2 regions of the Streptomyces sp. NPDC107559 genome follow, and region 1 is predicted to be linked to the other one. Evidence: riboswitches for the same ligand, from Rfam matches in the RefSeq annotation. Region 1 holds a riboswitch; the other holds the start of a gene.
What was found. Region 1 has a riboswitch for cobalamin ahead of ACZ7OY_RS06390 (cobalamin biosynthesis protein). Riboswitches for the same ligand answer to the same signal wherever they lie in the genome.

Region 1 (5,815 bases):
ACAGGACGAGGCGCTCGGCGCCGTAGCGCACGGCGTAGCGCATCGCGGCGTCCAGGTCGCGCCACTCGCTCTCGCCGAGGTGGTTCAGGCCGTCCTGCGGGCGGGGCGCGCCGAGGTCGCCGCGGTAGGAGAGGGCCAGCACCGAGAAGCGATGGCGGTGCAGGAACTCCATCACGTTCAGGGCGAGTTCCCGGGTGGTGCCGAGGCCGTGGACCGCGATCACCCAGGTGTCGCGGGCGCCGGGGACGAACCACGCGGGCAGCGGGCCGAGCTCGCCGGGGATGTCGACGTCGGCGTACTCCAGGCCGAGCGCGGCGTCCGGGTTGCCGACGTACACGTTCGGGGTGAGCCACACCTTGTCGCCCTGGCTCAGGGTGCCGTGGGTGACGCGCTCCAGGCGGCGCACGACGGTGTCGGCCGACAGCGCGGCGGCCTCGACGACGGGCCCGACGACGGCGTGGGAGCCGTCGCCCGCGAGGCCGTAGGTGCCGGGGCGCAGCGAGGCCAGGTCCCTGGTCAGGGTGATCCGTCCGGCGGCGGTGCCGTGCACGGTGAGCCTGGGTTCGGTGGGCAGGGGCCGGCCGGCCGGCGCCCTGAGGGCGACGTCGCTCGCGAGCCGGCCGGCGGCCACCGCGGCGGCCCCGGCCCCTACCACTGCGGTGACGGCGGCGGCCGTCGCTTTGACAGGGTGCACTCGTTCAGTGTCGGGGCGGTGCGGACGACCGGCCAGCGGGAGACGGGGAAGGGGTGACGTGCCGGAACAGGGCCGGAGGCACGCCCCGGAGACTCGTACGCCGCGCGTGCAAGCCGTGCGCGCCGCGCGTACGCCGGGCGACCCGCCGGCACCGTCACGCCCGCTGCCCGTACGCCGGGCGACCCGCCGGCACCGTCACGCCCGCTGCCCGTACGCCGGGCGACCCGCCGGCACCGTCACCCCCGCTGCCCGTACCCCCGCAGCCGCTCCCCCGCCTCCGCCACCTGGTCGGCCGTCAGCAGATGCGGCGTCAGTCCCGGCACCGAGGACGCGGTCAGCCACAGCCGGCACATCCACTCCAACTGCGCCGTGCGGTCGTAGGCCTGGTCGAGGGTGGCGCCGTGGGTGAGGGTGCCGTGGTTCTGGAGGAGACAGCCGGTGCGGTCCACCAGGGCCAGGCGAACGTTTTCGGCCAGCTGCTCGGTGCCATAGGGCGCGTAGGGGGCGACCCGGACGGGGCCGCCGAGGGCCGCGGTCATGTAGTGGACGGGCGGGAGCTCGGGGACGAGCGTGGAGACGGCCGTGGCGTGCACGGCGTGGGTGTGCACCACGGCCCGGGCGTCGCCGGCGCGGTAGACGGCGAGGTGCATGGGCAGCTCGCTGGTCGGGACGAGGCTGCCGAGCACCTGCCGGCCCGCCAGGTCGACCCCGGTGATGTCGTCCGGCGTCAGCCGGTCGTACGGCACGCCCGACGGCGTGACCAGCACGGTGTCCCCGACCCGGACGGAGACATTGCCCGAGGTGCCGACGACGAGTCCGTCGGCCACGCTGCGGCGGGCGGTCGCGACCAGCGCGTCCCAGGCCCGCGCCCGCTCCTCGTCGCCCCGCGTCTCCCGCTCACGCACCCGCGCCTCCTCCACGTCTGCGGCGCCCGCCCACCCGGCCCGCGCCGTCCCCCGGACACCCGGTCCGCCCCGCTCGCAGCGTCACGGCCCGGTCCGGCCCTGCCGCGATCGTGCCCTCGCGCGGCCACAGCCCACAACCGAGCCGGCACCCGGCACCCGAGGCCCGGCAGGTGACGGGTGACACGTGACCAGGATCTCCTCCGGGGCTCGGCGGGGTGTCCGAAAACGTCCCTTTGGGGCCGAAGGCCGTGCGGCGCCTACCCTCCACCCCGTTAAGCGGAATGACTGACGCCCATTTAGGACACCACGATGCCTGCCCTAGTTCATCTTCCGTTCACCCAAGTTACCTACGTTCGTCGCGCCAACGACTTCGAAAGATTGCCTGGGTAAATGGAAAACTTCTCGCTGATCCTCGCGATTGTGGTGGTAACCGCACTTGCGTTCGATTTCACGAACGGTTTTCACGACACCGCCAACGCGATGGCCACGACCATCTCGACCGGTGCGCTCAAGCCCAAGGTTGCGGTGGCCATGTCGGCCACCCTCAACCTCGTGGGCGCCTTCCTCTCCGTGGAGGTCGCCAACACGATCTCCAAGGGTCTCGTCGACGAGACCGGCATCCGCCCCGAGGTCATCTTCGCCGCACTGGTCGGCGCGATCCTCTGGAACCTGCTGACCTGGCTGGTGGGTCTGCCCTCCAGCTCCTCGCACGCCCTCATGGGCGGCCTGATCGGCGCCACCATCGCCTCGGCGGGCACCGGCGCCGTCCACGGAGACGCGCTCGTCACCAAGGTGCTGATCCCGGCCGTCGCGGCCCCGATCGTCGCCGGCGTCGCCGCGATGCTCGCCACCCGGCTCTCCTACCAGCTGGGCAAGAAGGCCGACGGCAAGGCCGCCGCGAAGGGCTTCCGCACCGGCCAGATCGCCTCGGCCGGCCTGGTCTCGCTGGCCCACGGCACCAACGACGCGCAGAAGACGATGGGCATCATCACCCTCGCCCTGGTCGCCGGCGGCGCCGTCGCGCCCGACTCCGACCCGCCGGTCTGGGTCATCCTCTCCGCCGGTCTGGCCATCGCGCTCGGCACCTACCTCGGCGGCTGGCGCATCATCCGCACCATGGGCAAGGGCCTGACCGAACTCCAGCCGCAGCAGGGCTTCGCCGCCCAGACCAGCGCCGCGACGGTCATCCTGGCCTCCTCCCACCTCGGCTTCTCCCTCTCCACCACCCACTCGGTCTCCGGCTCCGTGATGGGCGCGGGCCTGGGCCGCAAGGGCGGTGTGGTGCGCTGGTCCACCGCGACCCGCATGTTCGTCGCCTGGGGCCTGACCCTGCCGGCCGCCGCCCTGGTCGGCGCGCTCGCCGAGTCCGTGACGGACCTGGGTGACTGGGGCACGGCGGTCGTCGCCGTCTTCCTGGTCGCCTCCAGCGCCGCGATCTGGAAGATCTCCCGCCGCGAGGTCGTCGACAGCAACAACGTCAACGACACCCACGAGCCGGCCGGCGTCGTGACCACGGCGATCGCCGCGGTGACCCCGCCCCCCGCCGGCACGGTGACCGAGACCCTCACGGCCACGATCCCCGCCCCGGCCGCCACGGCCGACCCGGTCGCCCCGCCGGCCGCCGCCGTCTGAGCCCCGCGCACCCGGTAAGTAAGGAAGCCTCACCATGAACATCGACTGGGCAGCCCTGGGCTCCGTGTTCGGCGTCAGCCTCGTGGTCACCGTGGCCCTCGTGGCCCTGTTCACCCTCGGCATCATGGGCCTCTCCCGCCAGGAGCGGGCCTCCGCGCAGGGCGGCTCCGCCGCACTCGCGGTGACGGGCGCGTACGCGTGCTTCGCGGCCTGCACGGCCGCGGTGGGCTACGGGATCTACCTGATCGTCGCCTGACCCACCGCCATCCGGCACACCGTTCTCCAGGGGCGGGAGGAACCCACGGGTTCCTCCCGCCCTTCTCGTTGCCCGCCCTTCTCGTTGCCCGCCCTTTCCCGGGCCCGCCCTCCTCCTCGCCCGCCCTTCCCGCCGCCCGCCGTGTGTGGGGCTGCACACACTCCTCCGTCCCAGGTCAAGAGCAGGTTGACGGCCCTTCAGGGCCCGTGGTGGACTGCCGGAGCCATCTACGACGACACAAGAGGAAGCCGGTGCGAATCCGGCGCGGTCCCGCCACTGTGACCGGGGTAGCAATCCCCGGGAGCCAGGAACTCTCGCCGTCGGTCTCGTCGAACCAGGGCGTGGACACCCTGAGTGAGGACATGTCGCCATGCTCGGCTGCCGATTGAGTCTCAGCACCAGGTCACTGCCCGGTACCGCCACGATCGGCTGAGCCGGTGCGTGCCGATCGCGTCTTCGCGTACGGCGCCACCGCGGGCCTCCTGGGCGACCTGTTCCTCGGCGATCCACGCCGCGGGCACCCGGTCGCGCTGTTCGGGCGTGCGGCCGCAGCCGTGGAACGGGCGTTGTGGCGGGACCACCGGGGCCAGGGCGCGCTGCACACCCTGGTGTGCGCCGGCGGCGCCGTGGCGCTCGGAGCCGTGGCCACCCGCGCCGTACGTACCTCCGGCGCCGCCTCCGTGGCGCTCACCGCCACCGCCACCTGGGCCGTCGTCGGGGGCACCTCACTCGCCCGGGAGGCCCGCGCCATCGGGCGCGCCCTGGAGGCCGGGGACGTCGTGGGCGCCCGCGCCCGGCTGCCGCACCTGTGCGGCCGCGACCCCCAGGCCCTCGACGCGGACGGGATCGCGCGGGCGGTCGTCGAGTCGGTCGCCGAGAACACCTCCGACGCCGTCGTCGGCGCGCTGGTGTGGGGAGCCGTCGGCGGGGTGCCGGGGCTGCTCGGCTTCCGCGCCGTGAACACCCTCGACGCCATGGTCGGCCACAAGTCGCCCCGCCACCGCCGCTACGGATGGGCCTCCGCCCGGCTCGACGACGCCGCCGGCTGGCCGGGGGCCCGCCTCACGGCCGCCCTCGCGGCCCTGGCCGGAGACGATCCGCGCGGCGCCGTACGGGCCTGGCGGGCCGACGCCGCCAGACATCCCAGTCCCAACGCCGGTCCCGTGGAGGCCTCGTTCGCCGGATCCCTCGGCGTGCGGCTGGGCGGGACCCTCTCCTACGCCGGACGGGTCGAGCACCGGCCCGTGCTCAACGGTGCCCACGGACGTGACGTCCGTGCCTCGGACATCGACCGGGCGGTACGGCTGTCCCGGCGCGTCGGCTGGCTCGCGCTCGGCGTCTGTGCCGCCGCGCGCCTCCTCGTGAAGGAACGTGACTCATGAACGGTGGTCTCCTGGTCGCCGGCACCACCTCCGACGCGGGCAAGAGCGTCGTCACCGCGGGGATCTGCCGGTGGCTGGTGCGGCAGGGCGTCAAGGTCGCGCCCTTCAAGGCGCAGAACATGTCCCTCAACTCGTTCGTCACCCGCGAGGGCGCCGAGATCGGGCGGGCCCAGGCGATGCAGGCCCAGGCCTGCCGGATCGAGCCGACCGCGCTGATGAACCCCGTGCTGCTCAAGCCCGGCAGCGACCGCAGCAGCCAGGTCGTGCTGATGGGCAAGCCGGTGGGCGAGATGACCGCACGCGGGTTCTTCGGGGAGTCCGAGGGGGCGTCCCCCGGGGAAAGGCTGCACGGCGGTCGGCAGCAGGCGCTGCTCGGCACCGTCCTCGACTGCCTCGCCGAGTTGCGGGGCACGTATGACGCGGTGATCTGTGAGGGGGCCGGCAGCCCGGCCGAGATCAACCTGCGCCGGACCGACATCGTGAACATGGGCATCGCCCGCAACGCGCGGCTGCCCGTCCTCGTCGTCGGCGACATCGACCGCGGCGGTGTCTTCGCCTCCTTCTTCGGCACGGTCGCCCTGCTCTCGCCCGAGGACCAGGAGCTGGTCGCCGGGTTCCTCGTCAACAAGTTCCGGGGCGACGTGTCCCTGCTCGAACCCGGGCTCGACATGCTGCGCGGCCTCACCGGGCGGCGGACGTACGGTGTGCTGCCCTTCCGGCACGGTCTCGGCATCGACGAGGAGGACGGACTGCGCGTCTCCCTGCGCGGTGCCGTCCGGGAGTCGACCGTCGCCGCCCCCGTCGGCGAGGACGTCCTGCGGGTCGCCGTCTGCGCGGTCCCGCTCATGTCCAACTTCACGGACGTGGACGCGCTCGCCGCCGAACCGGGCGTCGTCGTGCGGTTCGTGGATCGGCCCGAGGAACTCGCCGACGCCGACCTGGTCGT
Region 2 (4,387 bases), on a different contig from region 1:
TCGGTCCTGTGGCTGGTCGGAACCGCGCTGATCGCGCTGGCCGTCTACTACTTCATCGGTGTCGACCAGGGCGCCGTGTCGGTGTTCGGCAACGACATGCACGTGCACGAGTTCGTCCACGACGCCCGCCACTTCCTCGGCTTCCCCTGCCACTGACCTCGCCGGCACCCGGACGTACGGACGACTCGACATGGAAAAGAAGCTCATACTGCGCGGCGTCCTCGCCGGCGCGGTCGCGGGCCTGCTCGCCTTCGTCTTCGCGCGGATTTTCGCCGAGCCGCAGATCGCCAAGGCCATCGACTACGAGAGCGGCCGTGACGCCGCGCAGAACGCCCTGGACAAGGCAGCGGGCTTGCACGTCGAAGCCGCGGGCCCGGACCTGTTCAGCCGCACCGTCCAGGCCAACGTCGGCATCGGTATCGGCATCGTCTTCTTCGGGATGGCGATGGGCGCCCTGTTCGCGGTCGCCTACACCATCTGCCTGGGTCGTACCGGCGGGCTGCGTGCACGCAGCCTGGCGCTGCTCGTCGCCGGCGGCGGGTTCCTCGGCATGTATATGGTGCCGTTCCTGAAGTACCCGGCCAACCCGCCCGCGATCGGCCACGAAGAGACCATCCAGCAGCGCAGCGGCCTGTACCTGATCATGGTCGTCTGCTCGGTCGCCTTCCTCGCGGGAGCCGTCTACCTGGGCAAGAGGCTCCAGGCTCGGTTCGGCAACTGGAACGCCAGCCTCCTCGCGGGTGCGGCGTTCGTCGTCGCCATCGGGATCGTCATGCTGCTCCTGCCGCCGCTCGGCCACCTCTCGTACAACAAGGCCAACTACGGCAACCATGCCACCGAGACCCCGCAGCCGCTGACCGACTCCAGGGGCAACATGGTCTTCCCGGGCTTTCCGGCCGACGTACTGTTCGCCTTCCGCTTCTACTCGGTCGGCGCACAGCTCATCCTCTGGACGGCCATCGGTCTGATCTTCGGGCCCCTGGCGGAACGCCTGCTCAACCCCGTAAGTCCGGATGCCCCCACCGCCTCACAGGAGCCGGACCCCGTCCCGGCATGACCAGCCCGACCGGAGCGCGGTGTTCGACGAGATCACCGCGCTCGGTCGCTCAGAAGTCCCAGTCGTCGTCGGCGGTGTCCTCCGCCTTGCCCATGACGTACGAGGAGCCGGAACCGGAGAAGAAGTCGTGGTTCTCGTCCGCGCCTGGGGACAGCGCCGCGAGGATCTCCGGGTTCACCTCGGTCTCCTCCGCGCCGAAGCGGGCCGGGTAGCCGAGGTTCATCAGCGCCTTGTTGGCGTTGTAGCGGACGAAGACGGCGACGTCGTCCATGAGCCCGAGGGGCTCGTACAGCTCGCCGGAGTAGTGGAGTTCCAGCGGGTACAGCTCCTCCAGAAGGCCGTATGTGAACGCCCGCATCTCCTCCTGCCCGGCGGCGTCGAGCTTCTCCAGACCGCGCTGGTACTTGTAGCCGGAGTAGTAGCCGTGCACGGCCTTTGTCGCGCAGGATCAGGCGGATCATATCGGCCGTGTTGGTGAGCAGGGCGTGGGTGGCGAAGTGCAGTGGGAGGTAGAAGCCCGCGTACAGCAGCAGCGACGACAACAGGGACGCGACCTGGCCGTCGCTTCCCAGGCCCGGTACGTCGGGTCCAGTGCGTAGGACGGCGGTCGTTCCCGCTCACCGCTGCGGGGCAGTCCCGCTCTTGCACCGGGTTCCCTCTTGCGAGGCCGACCACAGGAGTGCTCGGCGAACCACCAGCAACGCCAACACTGCATCTAGAAGTTCGCGAGTGCCCGCATCCCAGATGTTGTGTCGCGCGCGAGACTTAGGTAAGCCTAAGTCCTGGTATGGTCGGACGGGTTCCAGTGCCTGGGAGTGCGTCCTGCCCCGTTGATGGCGCGTGCCTGTTGTGCGCGTCGGCGTATCTCCGTGACGAGAGCCGCCCGGGGATGTGCGGGGCCGGAAGGGGGCGGTGTGATCTCCGGTGGCTCGGGTGATGCGTCGAGCGCCTCGGCCACGGAGTCCAGGAACTCGCCCAGATCGGCCAGCGTGTCCCGCAGCATCCGCATCCTGGCGGTCTGGCTGCCGAGCTGTCTGCGCATGGCCAGCAGGCTTTCGAACTGCTTCTCCGACATGGCGACCATGGGCCTGCCGTCCACGACGACCTGTCGCGGTTTACCGCGCACCAACAGCCTCCTCTCTGCCTTGGTTCTGACGGTGCGGTGCGGTGCGGTGGGACGGGGCCGGGACGCCGCGAGCGTCCCGGCCCCCCACGATGCGGATCAGGACGCGGGCAGTTCGCCCCGGACGGTGCGGGCCGCCGCGACCAGGTTCTCCAGGGAGGCGCGGGTCTCCGGCCAGCCGCGGGTCTTCAGGCCGCAGTCGGGGTTGACCCACAGGCGCTCGGCGGGGATGGCCTTCAGGCCGGTGCGCAGCAGGTCGGCGGCCTCCTCGGCGCTGGGGACGCGCGGGGAGTGGATGTCGTAGACACCCGGTCCGGCTTCGCGCGGGTAGCCGTGGGCGGCGAGTTCCCGGGCGACCTGCATGTGGGAGCGGGCGGCCTCCAGACTGATGACGTCGGCGTCGAGGTCGTCGATGGCCTGGACGATGTCCCCGAACTCGGCGTAGCACATGTGGGTGTGGATCTGGGTGTCCGGCCGCACCCCGCTCGTGCTGAGCCTGAACGCCTCGGTCGCCCAGGTCAGGTACGCGGCGTGGTCGATGGTCCGCAGCGGCAGCGTCTCGCGCAGCGCCGGTTCGTCGACCTGGATGACCGAGGTGCCGGCGGCCTCCAGATCGTTCACCTCGTCGCGCAGGGCGAGGGCGACCTGTCGTGCGGTGTCGCCGAGGGGCTGGTCGTCGCGGACGAAGGACCAGGCAAGCATGGTGACCGGTCCGGTGAGCATGCCCTTGACGGGACGGTCGCTCAGCGACTGGGCGTACGTCGTCCAGCGCACCGTCATCGGCTCGGGGCGGGAGATGTCGCCGGCCAGGATCGGCGGGCGGACGTAGCGGGTGCCGTAGGACTGGACCCAGCCGTGCTGGGTGGCGAGGTAGCCGGTGAGCTGTTCGGCGAAGTACTGGACCATGTCGTTGCGTTCGGCCTCGCCGTGCACCAGGACGTCGATGCCGGTCTTCTCCTGGAAGGAGATGACCTCCCGGATCTCGGCCTTGATGCGCTCCTCGTATCCGGCCGTGTCGATCCGATTGGCGCGCAGGTCCGCGCGGGCGGTCCGCAACTCGGTCGTCTGTGGGAACGAGCCGATGGTGGTGGTCGGCAGCAGCGGCAGGCCGAGGTGGGCGCGCTGGGCGGCGGCCCGCTCGGGGTACGGCTGGGAGCGACGGGCGTCTTCGGCCGTCACGGCCTCGGCACGGGATCGGACGGCGGGGTCGCGGGTGATGGGTGACGTGGCGCGGGAGGCGAGGTCGGCGCGGTTGGCGGCGAGTTCACCGGTGATGGCGTCGGTGCCCTGGGCGAGGCCCTTGGCGAGGGTGACGATCTCGGCGGTCTTCTGCCGGGCGAAGGCCAGCCAGCGCTGGATCTGCGGGTCGATGTCCCGCTCCGCGGACGCGTCTAGCGGGACGTGCAGCAGGGAGCAGGAGGCGGCGACGTCGACACGGTCGGCGAGCCCGAGCAGGGTGCCGAGGGTGGACAGGGACTTCTGGAGGTCGTTGATCCAGATGTTGCGGCCGTTGACGACACCGGCGACCAGGCGCTTGCCGGGAAGTCCGCCGACGGAGGCGAGGGCGTCCAGATTGCCGGCCGCGGCCTCGGTGAAGTCGAGGGCGAGTCCCTCGACCGGTGCCTTGGCCAGCACCGGCAGGGCGTCGCCGAGGCGGTCGAAGTAGGAGGCGAGCAGCAGCTTGGGCCGGTCGGTGAGGGCGCCCAGCTCGCGGTAGGCACGCTCGGCGGCGTTCAGCTCGGCCGGGGTGCGGTCCTGAACGAGGGCGGGCTCGTCGAGCTGGGTCCACTCCGCGCCGGCCGCGCGCAGGTCGGCGAGCACTTCGGCGTACACGGGCAGGAGACGGTCCAGCAGGGTCAGCGGCTCGAAGTCCGCGGCCACGCCCGGGGCGGGCTTGGCGAGCAGGAGGTAGGTGAGGGGGCCGACGAGCACGGGTCGGGGCGTGAGGCCCTGGGCGAGGGCTTCCTTCAGCTCGGTGACCTGCTTGGTGGAGTCGGCCGCGAAGACGGTGTCGGGACCCAGTTCGGGGACCAGGTAGTGGTAGTTGGTGTCGAACCACTTGGTCATCTCCAGCGGCGCGACCTCCTGGGTGCCGCGGGCCATCGCGAAATAGCCGTCCGTCGCGTCGGCCTCGACGGCGGCACGGTGCCGATCGGGGACGGCGCCCACCATGACGGTCGTGTCGAGCACGTGGTCGTAGTACGAGA

Region 2: linked by a shared signal. The riboswitch ahead of ACZ7OY_RS20215 (ribonucleotide-diphosphate reductase subunit beta) and the one ahead of ACZ7OY_RS06390 (cobalamin biosynthesis protein) in region 1 are both predicted to bind cobalamin.

Annotation. Positions count from the first base shown of each region.
Region 1 is NZ_JBVKBD010000001.1:1,493,302-1,499,116, reverse strand. It holds gene ACZ7OY_RS06410 (alpha/beta hydrolase) at 1-694, opposite strand, end outside; gene ACZ7OY_RS06405 (class II aldolase/adducin family protein) at 931-1,599, opposite strand; gene ACZ7OY_RS06400 (inorganic phosphate transporter) at 1,990-3,231, shown strand; gene ACZ7OY_RS06395 (hypothetical protein) at 3,266-3,487, shown strand; cobalamin riboswitch at 3,681-3,820, shown strand; gene ACZ7OY_RS06390 (cobalamin biosynthesis protein) at 3,925-4,869, shown strand; gene ACZ7OY_RS06385 (cobyric acid synthase) at 4,866-5,815, shown strand, end outside.
Region 2 is NZ_JBVKBD010000006.1:215,567-219,953, reverse strand. It holds gene ACZ7OY_RS20225 (CbtB domain-containing protein) at 1-156, shown strand, start outside; gene ACZ7OY_RS20220 (CbtA family protein) at 191-1,057, shown strand; gene ACZ7OY_RS20215 (ribonucleotide-diphosphate reductase subunit beta) at 1,107-1,487, opposite strand; cobalamin riboswitch at 1,566-1,748, opposite strand; gene ACZ7OY_RS20210 (hypothetical protein) at 1,833-2,183, opposite strand; gene metE (5-methyltetrahydropteroyltriglutamate--homocysteine S-methyltransferase) at 2,280-4,387, opposite strand, start outside.